2 regions of the Pseudazoarcus sp. NS34 genome follow, and region 1 is predicted to be linked to the other one. Evidence: riboswitches for the same ligand, from Rfam matches in the RefSeq annotation. Region 1 holds a riboswitch; the other holds the start of a gene.
The links. Region 1 has a riboswitch for S-adenosylhomocysteine ahead of metH (methionine synthase). Riboswitches for the same ligand answer to the same signal wherever they lie in the genome.
Positions count from the first base shown of each region.

Region 2: it holds a riboswitch for S-adenosylhomocysteine, as region 1 does, so the genes downstream of both, ahcY (adenosylhomocysteinase) here and metH (methionine synthase) in region 1, are expected to answer to the same signal.

Region 1 covers NZ_BAAKIZ010000001.1:773,696-780,156, reverse strand. Annotated here, with positions in the region: gene metH (methionine synthase) at 1-2,228, opposite strand, end outside; S-adenosyl-L-homocysteine riboswitch at 2,299-2,381, opposite strand; gene AC6H0N_RS03710 (hypothetical protein) at 2,426-3,040, opposite strand; gene pdxH (pyridoxamine 5'-phosphate oxidase) at 3,093-3,737, opposite strand; gene phnD (phosphate/phosphite/phosphonate ABC transporter substrate-binding protein) at 4,037-4,951, shown strand; gene AC6H0N_RS03695 (phosphonate ABC transporter ATP-binding protein) at 5,087-5,875, shown strand; gene AC6H0N_RS03690 (PhnE/PtxC family ABC transporter permease) at 5,872-6,461, shown strand, end outside.
Region 2 covers NZ_BAAKIZ010000001.1:484,894-491,354, reverse strand. Annotated here, with positions in the region: gene AC6H0N_RS02420 (carbon-nitrogen hydrolase family protein) at 1-469, opposite strand, end outside; gene AC6H0N_RS02415 (GNAT family N-acetyltransferase) at 466-1,122, opposite strand; gene ahcY (adenosylhomocysteinase) at 1,166-2,575, opposite strand; S-adenosyl-L-homocysteine riboswitch at 2,646-2,740, opposite strand; gene AC6H0N_RS02405 (calcium/sodium antiporter) at 2,773-3,852, opposite strand; gene metK (methionine adenosyltransferase) at 3,960-5,126, opposite strand; gene AC6H0N_RS02395 (lysophospholipid acyltransferase family protein) at 5,379-6,227, shown strand; gene AC6H0N_RS02390 (lysophospholipid acyltransferase family protein) at 6,227-6,461, shown strand, end outside.

The DNA of each region.
Region 1 (6,461 bases):
ATGTAGGGAATGAGGTGGGCCACCGCGGTCTTCATGACGCGGGCCGATTTGACGACCTGCGGCAGGAACATCTTGCCGGCGCCGAAGAGGTCGCCGACCACGCTCATGCCGTCCATCAACGGGCCTTCGATGACGGACAGGGGCGGCTTGCCTTCGGCTTCGAGGCGGGCGCGCACTTCTTCGGTGTCTTCGACGACGAAATCGGTGATGCCCTTGACCAGCGCGTGGGACAGACGCTTTTCGACCGGCATCTCGCGCCAGCTGAGGTCCGGGCCGCTTTCGCGCGCTTTGCCCTTCACCGACTGGGCGATGTCGACCAGCGCGTCGCCGGCGCCGGCGCGGCGGTTGAGCACCACGTCTTCAACGGTTTCGCGCAGCGCCGGATCGAGTTCGTCATACACGCCGAGCTGGCCGGCGTTGACGATGCCCATGCTCATGCCGGCCTTGACCGCGTGGTACAGGAACACGGTGTGGATGGCCTCGCGCACCGGGTCGTTGCCGCGGAAGCTGAAGCTCACGTTCGACACGCCGCCGCTGATCTTGGCGTAGGGCAGGTTCTTGCGAATCCACGCCACCGCCTCGATGAAGTCGACGGCGTAGTTGTCGTGCTCCTCGATGCCGGTGGCGATAGCGAAGATGTTGGGGTCGAAGATGATGTCTTCGGGCGGAAAGCCGTGGCTGGTGAGCAGATCGTAGGCGCGCTTGCAGATCTCGGTCTTGCGCGCAAAGGTGTCGGCCTGACCCTTCTCGTCGAAGGCCATCACGATCACGGCGGCGCCGTAGTGGCGGCACAGGCGGGCCTGGCGCAGGAATTCGGCCTCGCCCTCTTTCATCGAGATGGAGTTGACGATGCCCTTGCCCTGGATGCACTTGAGGCCGGCCTCGATCACGCTCCACTTGGACGAGTCGATCATGATCGGCACGCGCGAGATATCCGGCTCGGACGCGACGAGCTTGAGGAAGCGTTCCATCGCGGCCAGCGAATCGAGCATGGCCTCGTCCATGTTGATGTCGATGACCTGTGCGCCGTTCTCGACCTGCTGGCGGGCCACGGCCAGCGCGTCGTCGAAACGGCCTTCGAGGATCATGCGTGCGAAGGCGCGTGAGCCGGTGACGTTGGTGCGCTCGCCGACGTTGACGAACATGGTGTCGCCGCCGACGTTGAACGGCTCCAGGCCCGACAGGCGCAGCTTCTTCTCGATCTGCGGAATGCGGCGCGGCGCGAGCCCGGCGACCGCCTCGGCAATCGCCGCGATGTGCTCCGGTGTGGTGCCACAGCAGCCGCCGACGATGTTGAGCAGGCCGGATTCGGCCCATTCGCGGATCGCGGTCGAGAGCTCTTCGGGCGTTTCGTCGTAGCCGGTGGGCGACAGCGGATTGGGCAGGCCGGCGTTGGGGTGGGCCGAAACATGGGTATCGCAGATGCGCGACAGCTCATCGACGTACTGGCGCAGTTCCTTGGCGCCCAGCGCACAGTTCAGGCCGAACGAGATCGGACGCGCGTGTGACAGCGAATTCCAGAACGCCTCGGCGGTCTGGCCCGACAGCGTGCGGCCGGAGGCGTCGGTGATGGTGCCGGAGATCATCACCGGCAGGCGCTGGCCCAGGTCGCCGAACAGCTTCTCGACGGCGAACACCGCAACCTTGGCGTTGAGCGTGTCGAACACCGTCTCGATCAGGATCAGGTCGGCGCCGCCTTCCATCAGCGCCTTGGCCGAGTCGTAGTAATCGTCGAGCAGGGCGTCGAAGCTGACGTTGCGGAAACCGGGGTCATTGACGTCGGGCGAGATCGACAGCGTGCGCGAGGTCGGCCCGATCACGCCGGCGACAAAGCGCGGCTTGGCCGGGTTCTTCGCCGTGTACTCATCGGCGATCTCGCGGGCGATGCGGGTGCCCTCGACGTTGATTTCCCAGGCGAGGTCTTCCAGCCCGTACTCGGCCTGCGACACGCGCGTGGCGTTGAAGGTGTTGGTCTCGATGATGTCAGCGCCGGCATCGAGGTAGCCGCGATGGATCTCGGCGATGACCTCGGGCCGTGTGATCACGAGCAGGTCGTTGTTGCCCTTGAGGTCGCGCGGATGCGCCATGAAGCGCTCGGTCACGCCTTCGCCCCGGTACTCGCGCTCGGACAGCTTGTACTGCTGGATCATCGTGCCCGTGCCACCGTCGAGCACGAGAATGCGCTCGGCGAGCAGGGACAGGAGTTCTTCGGTGCGATCGGCTTGCATGCGTTACCTCGGGCGTTGCGTCGGCCGGATGGCGCGCTGCAAATGAAAACGGCGCCACAAATCCGGCAGGGATTTGCGAGCGCCGTTGTTCGGTTGCTGAGCCTGGCCCGGCGACGTGATCGTCAGCGTCGGGTCGCAGCGCTCCTCAGCAAGCCGGGGATTTTACCGGGACGCGGGCAGGCATGCAAAACGCTGATTTACCAGCCGTAGTGGCTGAACCAGCCGAAGCGGCCCGAGCCGACACCAATGCTGCCGTAGGGCGATACGCGCCCGCCCGACCCGAAACCCATGCCGATGCCGTAACCGAAGCGCGGTCCGAACCAGCTGTGATCACCGTCGTAGCTTGGATAGACGTAGCTGTAGCTGGTGCGGTCGACCTTGCCGTCGATGAAATGCACGTTGAAGTAGGTCGCCAGCACGCCGGCCCAATGGTTGGGCACATTCCAGTCCCACACCTCTTCGTTCAGGCGCGGAAAGCGCTCGATGCTGCGATGCGCGCCCAGCGTGCGGCGCACTTCGTCCACGGTCATGCCGGGCTTCACGCGGCCGTGGTTACGCTGCTCAAGCGCGTCGTACTGTTCGACGATGCGGCCGCTGGCATCCACCGTGTACATCCAGCTGGTTTCGCCCATGGGCTGGGTCGAATACTCCAGCGTGCGGGTGCCGTCGGGGTTGTTCCATACCTGCTTGGGTTCGCCGCGCGTGGAGATCAAAGCGGCTTCGGTGTCGAAACGGGTCTGGAAGCTTGCGCAGCCGCCCAGTCCGACCAGAGCCACCAGCACCAGCAGCCAAAGCGATAGTCTTGATTTCATGGTGTGCCTCATTTGGCCCGCAGGGCCTTGAATTGATATGGCGTCGCGCTGCTCAAGGCGACAGTCGCGCGCGCGACCATTCGCCCTTTTCGTCCAGCGTCCACGCAAAACGGTCGTGCAGCCGCGACGAGCGCCCCTGCCAGAACTCCCAGTAGTCCGGCACCAGCCGGTAGCCGCCCCAGTGCGGCGGGCGCGGCGGCTTGAGGCCGAACTTCAGCCCATATTCGGCGGCCCGCGCGACGATCACGCCGCGATCGGTAATCGCCTCGCTCTGGTGTGACGCCCAGGCGCCGATACGGTGAGTCAGCGGGCGGCTCTCGAAATAGGCGTCGGATTCTTCTGCCGACACTTTCTCTACCTTGCCTTCGATGCGCACGACGCGTTCGAGTTCAACCCAGTGGAACTGCAGCGCGGCAATCGGGTTGGCTGTCAGTTCGCGGCCCTTGCGGCTGTTGTAGTTGGTGTACCAGACGATGCCGCGATGATCGAAACCCTTGATCAGCACAATGCGCGTAGACGGCCGGCCGTTCTCGCCAACGGTGGCCACCGTCATGGCGTTGGGCTCGGGCACGTTGCGTTTCATGGCTTCGGCAAACCAGTCCTCGAACTGCACGAACGGATCTGCCAGCGCTTCATGGTCTTCGAGGCTGCCCTGCTCGTAGCTCTTGCGCAGGTCGGAAAGCGGTGGGGTACTCATGGTGGGCTCCAGATGCGATGACCCTTCGACCAGGCATCGCTTACAGCGTTTCAGCACACCGAATGATACGGCAGCGCATCAATCGCAGCTTGCTCCGGGGGCCGCGAACAGGAAGAATCGCGCCCTTGGAGTCTTTACCGACTCGTCCCGGGCAATTCCGGTCGATCTGCGTATCGGCCCGCCCGGCGGCGGAGAAATCCGCCCGCATACGGCCCGCTTCGGCGGGAATTAAACCCCGGCGCATCCCGCACCGGAGTGGCTGGAACGGACCCTGTCCGATCCAACAACGGGAGAATTCCATGTACCAAAAATCTGCCTCGCGCAGAGGCTTCATGCTGTCCGCCATCGCGCTTGCCGCGTTCGCCACCTTTGGCTCCGCCTCGGCTACGGCGGCCGCTCCCAAGAAGCTCATCATCACCGCCATTCCGGACGACGGCGACGCCGACCGCATGCGCGAGAACTTCGGCGCGCTCGCGAAGTACCTGGGCGAGAAGGCCGGCATCGAAGTCGAATACATGCACGTCGAGAACTACGCCGCCAGCGTCACGGCGCTGGCCACCGGCCGCGCGCACGTCGCCTGGCTGGGTGCGGTCACCACCGCCCAGGCGCGCATGCAGATGGGCGACGGCATCACCATTCTGGGTTGCCGTGACATCGACAAGGGCTTTGTCAGCTACTTTATCGCCAACCCGTCGATCGGTCTCGCGCCGGTGAAGGATCTCGGCGAGCTTGCCGCAGCGGCCGAGGGCAAGAGCTGGAGCTTCACCTTCGGCAGCAAGAGCAGCACCTCGGGCCACATGATGCCGCGCAAGTACTTCCTCGATCAGGCCGAAGTGGCGCCCGAGAAGGTGTTCCGCACGGTGGCCTATTCGGGCAGCCACGACGTGGTGATGCAGATGGTGGCCGACGACACGCATCAGGTTGGCGCGCTCAACTACGCCTCGTGGGACAAGGCCAGCGATGCGCTGAAGGCCAAGGCCCCGATCGTCTACAAGACGCCGCCCTACACCAACTACGCACTGACCGCCCGCGCCGATCTCGGCCCGGAACTGCTCGGCAAACTGCGCAGCGCGCTGCTCGAGCTCGACGCCAAGGACCCGAATGGCGCCAAAGTGCTGAAGTACCTGAAGGCCGGCAAGTTCATCGAAGCCGACATCTCCGAGTGGCAGGGCTACGTTGATCTGCTGCAGTCGGGCATCGACATCGGCGGCTGAGAGCAGCTGCAGGGTCTCCCGTAGGGCGGATTAGCGAAGCGTAATCCGCCGGATGAATAGCCAATGCGGCGCAATGCGCTGCGCTTATTGCGCCCTACGAGACCTGCGCGACACAACCCTTCGGGATACGTCGTCATGACCTCCGATTTTCCCGTCCGCCTCACGGACGCTTCCGTCGCCTACGCTGGCAAAACCGTGCTCGACGGCGTCACGCTGGATATCTCGGCGGGTGAGCGCGTGGCCGTCATCGGGCCGTCGGGGGCGGGCAAGACCACGCTGTTTCGACTTGTCGCCGGGCTGGTGAAGCCGGTGCAAGGCGAGGCGCTCACGCTCGGGCGCGACACGCGCGTACTCACCGGCCGCAGCCTGGATGCGCTGCGCCGCGAGCTGGGCTTTCTGCAGCAACAGGACAACCTGATCCCGCAACTGCGCGTGGTGCACAACGTGCTGATGGGCCGGCTTGGCCATTGGTGGCTGCCACGCGCTTTGCTGTCGCTGCTGTGGCCTCAGCAGATCGACCGCGCCGTGGCCGCATTGCAGCGCGTGGAACTGGCTGACCGTCTGTGGTCACTGCCGGACGAACTCTCCGGCGGGCAGCAGCAGCGCGTCGCCGTGGCGCGCCTGATCGTGCAGCGGCCCAAGCTGGTGCTGGCCGACGAGCCGGTCAGCGCGCTCGACCTGCGCCTGGGCCGCGAGATCATCGGCCTGCTCACGGAGCTGGCCACGCGCGACGGCGTGACACTGCTGGTGAACCTGCACACGCTGGACCTGCTGCAGGGCAACTTCGACCGCGTCATCGCGTTGCGCGAGGGCAAGCTTTTCTGGCAGGGCCGGCCGGATGAACTGACCCAGCAGTTGCTGCGCGAGCTGTATGGCGCCGAGTATCGCGCGCTGCATCTGGACGAGATCGCGCTGCCGGCATGAACGCTGCCGCCCTTCCTGTGCAGCACGGCAAGCGGCCGTGGGGCCACTTTGTCGCCATCGTCGCGTTGCTGCTTGCCGTGGTGGCCGCCTTCGCGGCTGCCGACTGGGACTTGGCCGCGCTGACCGATGCCGAGCGTCGTGCCGCTGCCGCCGGGCGCATGGGCGCCTGGCTGGCGGCCTTTCTGTCGCCCGATCTGTCGGCGGAGTTTCTCGCCCACAGTTGGGAGCTGACGCTGCAGACCTTGTCGGCTGCCATTCTCGGCACCGCGCTGGCAGTGGTGCTGGCCTGGCCGCTGGCCATGGGGGCGAGCCGCGCCGTATGCGTGGGTGAAGAGCGCGCCCACGGCCGCTTCATGCGCCACTTTCCGCTGCGCTCACCGGTCGCCCTGCTGTGCTCGCTGTGCCGGCTGATCCAGGACGTGTTGCGCGCGGTGCCGGACTTCGTGTGGGCCATCATTCTGGTCGCCATGATCGGGCTCGGGCCGCTCACCGGCGCGCTGGCGCTGGCGCTGAACATCACCGGCATCCTCGCCAAGGTCTACAGCGAACTGTGGGACAGCGTGCCCGAAGACCGCTACGCGCAGGT
Region 2 (6,461 bases), 290 kb from region 1:
CGATGTCGTAGCAGATCAGGATGGCGATCTTGCCGTAAGGCGTTTCGAACAGCCGCAGTTGGTCACCGGCGGCGGTGTCCCACATCTCGCGTTCCCAGCGTGTGCGGTGAATCTTGTCCTGCTCGTGCACTTCGCCTTCGGGCGTGAACAGATACGCGGTGTTGTAGAGCTGGCCGTCACGCAGCGTCGGGTGGCTGCCGCCGATGAGGAAGACGCGCCACTCGGCCGCCAGTTCGCGCATCAGATCGATGTAGCGGCTGGTGTAGTCGTGCATGTTGCGCACGGCTTCGGGCATGTCGCGGGTGTCCATGAAGGACAGCAGCTGGGTGGTGAAGATCTCCGGCAGCAGCACGAAGTGCGGACGGTAATCGCCTGCGGCCTGCATGACGAAGCGGACCTGGTTCTCGAAACCGGACCAGTCGTGGATCTGGCGCAGCAGATACTGCACCGCAGCGATGCGTACGATCATCGGTTGTCCTCCTCGGGGATGCGGGTTGGTGCGCCCGGATCGTAGTCCGGGTTGAGCCACACGATCAGTGAGGCGTTGCCGAGCGATTCGGTGTCTTGCGGCAGGTAGCCGTGCACGGTGCCGCAGTAGCTGAAGCCTTCGTGCAGCTGAAAGCCCAGCACGGGATCGCTGATGTCGCCCCAGATTACGCGCTTGGCGTACTCCTCGGCGGTCATGCGGTCGGCAAAGCGGTGATAGCCGGGCATACGGCCACAGGCAATGATGCGCTTGAGGTTCATTTCGCGGCAGATGCGCCGCCGACCCTCGTACAGCGCATGGCCTATGCCGCTGCCGCGCAGATCGGTATTGACGAACACTTCGGCGCCATACAGCGTGCGGCCCATCGGGTTGTGGCTATCGAAGCTGCCGCTGGCGGTGATGTCGTCCCAGGTGTGATGCTCGCCCCAGTCGTCCCAGGTGATGACCAGCGAACTGGCACAGCCGGCCAGCTGGCCGTCCACTTCGGCGATCAGTTGGCCGTGCGGGAAGATGTCGAGCTGGTGGCGCATCTGCTCGGCCGACCACGCCGGAATGTCGGGGTAGACGTGGCGCTGCAGCGCGATCAGCGGTTCGATGTCTTCGGGGCGGGTGTTGCGCACCGTGGCCAGGGGCATGGAGTGTCCTCGCGGGCGCCCCGGCGGACCGGGGCGCAATGCATCAGTAGCGGTAGTGGTCGGGTTTGTACGGCCCTTCCTGCGGGACGCCGATGTAGGCCGCCTGCTCGTCGGACAGTTTGCTCAGCTGGGCGTTGAGCGTCTTCAGTTGCAGACGCGCGACCTTCTCGTCCAGATGCTTGGGCAGCGTATGCACGCCGGCCGGGTAGCGCTCCGGATGGTTGAACAGCTCGATCTGCGCGATGGTCTGGTTGGCGAACGACGAGCTCATCACGTAGCTCGGGTGACCGGTGCCGCAGCCGAGGTTCACCAGGCGGCCCTTGGCCAGCAGGATGATGCGTTTGCCATCGGGGAAGATCACATGATCGACCTGCGGCTTGATCTCGTCCCACTCGTAGGCGTCCAGCGCCGCGACGTCGATCTCGTTGTCGAAGTGACCGATGTTGCACACGATGGCCTGGTCCTTCATGCGCGCCATGTGGTCATGCGTGATGACGTGATAGTTGCCGGTGGCGGTGACGAAGATGTCGGCGTGTTCGCAGGCGTAATCCATCGTGACCACGCGATAGCCTTCCATCGCTGCCTGCAGCGCGCAGATCGGGTCGATCTCGGTGACCCACACCTGGGCCGACAGCGCGCGCAGCGCCTGCGCCGAGCCCTTGCCGACGTCGCCGTAACCGGCGACCACGGCGATCTTGCCGGCGATCATCACGTCGGTGGCGCGCTTGATGCCGTCGACCAGCGATTCGCGGCAGCCGTAGAGGTTGTCGAACTTGCTCTTGGTGACCGAATCATTGACGTTGATGGCCGGGAAGCGCAGCTCGCCGCGCTGGTGCATCTGGTACAGGCGATGCACGCCGGTGGTGGTTTCTTCGGTAACGCCGCGGATCTTCTCCAGGCGCGTCGAATACCACTTCGAGTCGGCGCCAAGCCGGGCCTTGATCGCGGCGAACAGCTCGCGCTCTTCCTCGGAAGTCGGCTTGCCCAGCACCGAGGCATCGGTCTCGGCCCGTGCGCCCAGGTGCAGCAGCAGCGTGGCGTCGCCGCCATCGTCGAGGATCATGTTCGAGTAGCCGCCGTCCGACCATTCGAAGATGCGGTGGGTGTAGTCCCAGTAGTCGGCCAGCGTCTCGCCCTTGACGGCGAACACCGGCACGCCGGTGGCGGCGATGGCGGCCGCGGCGTGATCCTGCGTCGAGAAGATGTTGCACGAGGCCCAGCGCACTTCGGCGCCGAGCGCGGTCAGCGTCTCGATCAGCACCGCAGTCTGGATGGTCATGTGCAGGGAACCCGTAATGCGCGCGCCCTTGAGCGGCTGCGAGGCGGAAAACTCCTCGCGGATGGCCATCAGGCCCGGCATTTCGGTTTCGGCGATGCGGATTTCCTTGCGTCCCCAGTCGGCCAGCGACAGGTCGGCAACGACGCAATCCTTGATGTCAGCCACAGCGTTCATGCTTTGCTCCTGCATGGGCCGGGCGGAAGGCGAGTCTGTGTGCTCGCCCTGTTCCAACCCGGCAAGGTTGGAAAGGCGAGCGCAGTTGTGGCGATGCCGCCGTGTGGCGGCTTCCGAGCCTGGGGCCGGGTGGGAACCCGACGCCTTGCAGCGCTCCTCGGAAACGGGACGGAGTATACCTGACCGCGGGGCTGCGGTCAGCCGGCGTTGCGGTTCTGGTGGCGCATCAGGCTGATGATCAACGCGATCACAGTCAGCGGCATGACGTAGCCCAGCATGGCCGTTGAAAAGGCTGGCACGATGGGGTGACTCTGCGCCGAGAGCACCAGCCAGGCCGTGTAGGCGGCGTAATAGCCCAGGAACACGCCACCCTCCCAGCGCGAGATCTCGCTGCCGGTAAGCATGATCGGCACGCAGGCCAGCGCGACGGCCAGCATCACCCACAGGTCGAAGGCGCGTGCCGCTTCCGGCACCGGAATGCCGCCAGCGTTGATCAGGCCGGTGGCGCCGATGACCGCGAAGATGTTGAACACGTTGGAGCCCACCACGTTGCCGACGGCGATGTCGCGCTCGCCGCGCAGTGCCGCGACGATGGAGGTGGCCACTTCCGGCATTGAGGTGCCGATGGCGACCACCGTCAGGCCGATCACCAGGTCACTCACGCCAAAGGCCTGGGCGACCGCCACGGCAGCGCCGACCAGCCATTCCGAGCCGAGCACCAATCCACCCAGGCCAACCACGATCAGGCCGAGCTGTGCGCTCCAGTGGCGGTCCCATTTCGAGTCCCCCGGCATTTCTGACGCGTACTCATCGGAAAACCCGCGAGAGGCGCTGCGCGATTGGCGGATCAGGAACACCGAGTAGCCCACGACCAGCGCGAACAGCGCGCCGGCTTCCAGTCGCGACACGCTGCCATCGAGCGCCATCACCACGAACAGCACGGAGGCGCCGATCATGATCGGGATCTCCTGGCGGATGATCTGCTCATTGACCAGCAAGGGAGTGATCAGCGCCGAGATGCCGAGAATCAGCAAGATGTTGGCAATGTTGCTGCCCACCACGTTGCCAATGGCCAGATCCGGGTTGCCGCCGAGCGAGGCGCCCACCGATACGGCGAGTTCCGGCGTGCTGGTGCCGAAGGCCACTACGGTGAGGCCGACCACCAGCGGCGAGACGCCAAAGGACAGCGCGAACTTCGAGGCGCCGCGGACGAGCAGTTCTGCTCCGACCACCAGCGTGACGAGACCGAGAACGAAGAACAGGGCGTGGGTGAGCATGATGGAGCCAGTGTCTGAAACGTTGGCGGGCCGCGCGAGGAGTCGCCTCGACGCGGCCCGGCTTGGTGCTGCGGATTATAGCTGGGCGGCGGTTTGCTGCCCTTGTCTTACAGCCCCGCGTCGGCGCGCAGTGCCGCTGCCTTGGTCGTGGCTTCCCACGTAAATTCCGGCTCGTCGCGGCCGAAGTGGCCGTAGGCGGCGGTCTTGGAGTAGATCGGACGCAGCAGGTCGAGTTCCTGGATGATGGCCTTGGGACGCAGGTCGAAATGCTCGCGGATCAGCGCCTCGATACGCTGTTCGTCGATGCGCGCGGTGCCGAAGGTGTTGACCATCAGGCTCACCGGCTGCGCGACGCCGATGGCGTAGGCCACCTGTACCTCGCAGCGCGAAGCCAGCCCGGCAGCGACCACGTTCTTGGCAACCCAGCGCGCGGCGTAGGCGGCCGAGCGGTCGACCTTGGACGGATCCTTGCCGGAAAACGCGCCACCGCCGTGGTGGGCCGAGCCGCCGTAAGTGTCGACGATGATCTTGCGGCCGGTCAGGCCGGCATCACCGTGCGGGCCGCCGATGACGAAGCGCCCGGTCGGGTTGATCAGGTAGCGCACGTTCTCGCCGAGCAGCTCCTTGGGTAGCACCGGCTTGATGATCTGCTCGATCACGGCCTCTGAAATTTCGGCGTGCGAGATGTCCGGGTGGTGCTGCGTGGACAGCACGACGGTGTCGATGGCGACCGGCTTGCCGTCAACGTACTTCACCGTCAGCTGGCTCTTGGCGTCGGGGCGCAGCCACCGCAGGCGGCCGTCCTTGCGCAGCTCGGCCTGGCGCTGGACGATGCGGTGAGCGTAGTAGATCGGCAGCGGCATCAGCGACGGCGTCTCGTCGCAGGCGTAACCGAACATCAACCCCTGGTCGCCGGCGCCCTGATCGAGATCGATGCCTTCGCCTTCATTCACGCCTTGGGCAATGTCGGCCGACTGGCGGTTGATGGCGGTGAGGATGGCGCAGGACTTGTAGTCGAAGCCGACGCTCGAATCGTCGTAGCCGATGCGACGGATCACGTCCTGCACGACTTCGCGGTAGTTGACGTTGGCGCTGGTCGTGATTTCGCCCGAGACCACCGCCAAGCCGGTCGAAACGAGCGTTTCGCAGGCCACGCGGGCGCGCGGGTCTTCGGCAAGAATGGCGTCGAGGATGCCGTCGGAAACCTGGTCAGCGACCTTGTCCGGATGACCTTCCGAAACCGATTCGGAGGTGAAGAGGAATTCTCTGCTCATCGAGCGACTCCCAAAAACAAAAATCCCCGGTTGTTCCGGCGTGGCCGGCTCCGGGGATGTCGAGCGGCGACGCTTTAGCAGTATTTCGTAGGTCGCGGGTGTTCGCGCTGACCGGGCCGCCCTGCAAGTTGTCGTGTTAACTCGGCGGCTGCGCAATAATAGCGCGCTTTGAACTGCGGTCAAACCGGCCGCCTCTTGCGGTGCGCACGCTCGGGCCCTTACCGTGTCCGCACGTTCCGGACCGATCACCTTGTGACCATTCTCTTTCGCCTGCTCTCCCGTCTCCCACTGTCCTGGCTACATGTACTCGGTGCATGGCTGGGCTGGCTCGTATGGTGGTCGTCACCGACGCATCGCCAGCACGTGCGTGAGAACTTGCGTCAGGCTTTCGGCGAAGTGTCGCCGCAGATGCTGCGCGAGGCTATCGCCCACGCCGGTCGGCAGATGCTGGAAGCACCGTTCGTGTGGTGTCGTCCGCTTGACGAGGTGCACGCTCACGTCCTGCGCTTTGAAGGCCGCGAACTGTTCGAAGCGGCGCGTGAACGAGGTCAGAGCGTGCTGATGCTGACCGCGCACCTGGGGTGTTTTGAGGCTTGCCTGCAAGCCGCCGGCGCGCTTACGCCATTGACGGTGTTGTACCGCCCGCCGCGCAAGGCGTCGATGACCGAGGTCGTGGGCTGGCGCGCACGCGGCCCGGTAAGCGTGGCGCCGACTGACGTGGCGGGCGTGCGCAAGTTGGCCAAGGCACTGCGTGCCGGCGAGGTCGCGGCCATCCTGCCCGATCAGGCGCCGCGCGCCGGCGAAGGTATGTGGGTGCCATTCTTCGGCCGTCCGGCGTGGAGCATGACCTTGGCCGCGCGCCTGAGCGAGACGCCGAACACCTGCGTCCTGCTGTGCTGGGCCGAGCGTGTGGCGGGCGAGGGTTGGGTGGTGCGTGCGCGTGCGCCAGTTGAGGCGATCGAGGGCGATCTGGCTGCGCGCTGCGCGGCCATCAACCGTGAAGTCGAGCGCATGGTGCGTGAGTGCCCGACCCAGTATCTGTGGAGCTACGAGCGCTACAAGGTGCCGCGAGGCGTGCCGCAGCCGGAGGGCAGGTCATGATCGCGCGCTTGTCCATCGCCGCACTGTGGTTGCTGCACTGGCTGCCGCTGCCGGCGCTGGCCGCGATCGGGCGTGGGCTCGGGGCGGTGTTGTACCGCATTGCGCATCACCGGCGAGCCGTGGTGCGCGTCAATCTGGAGCTGTGCTTTCCCGAGCTCGACCGCGCCGAGCGCGAACGTCTGACACGCGAGCATTTCAAGGTGCTTGCGCGCAGCATGCTCGAGCGCGGTGTGC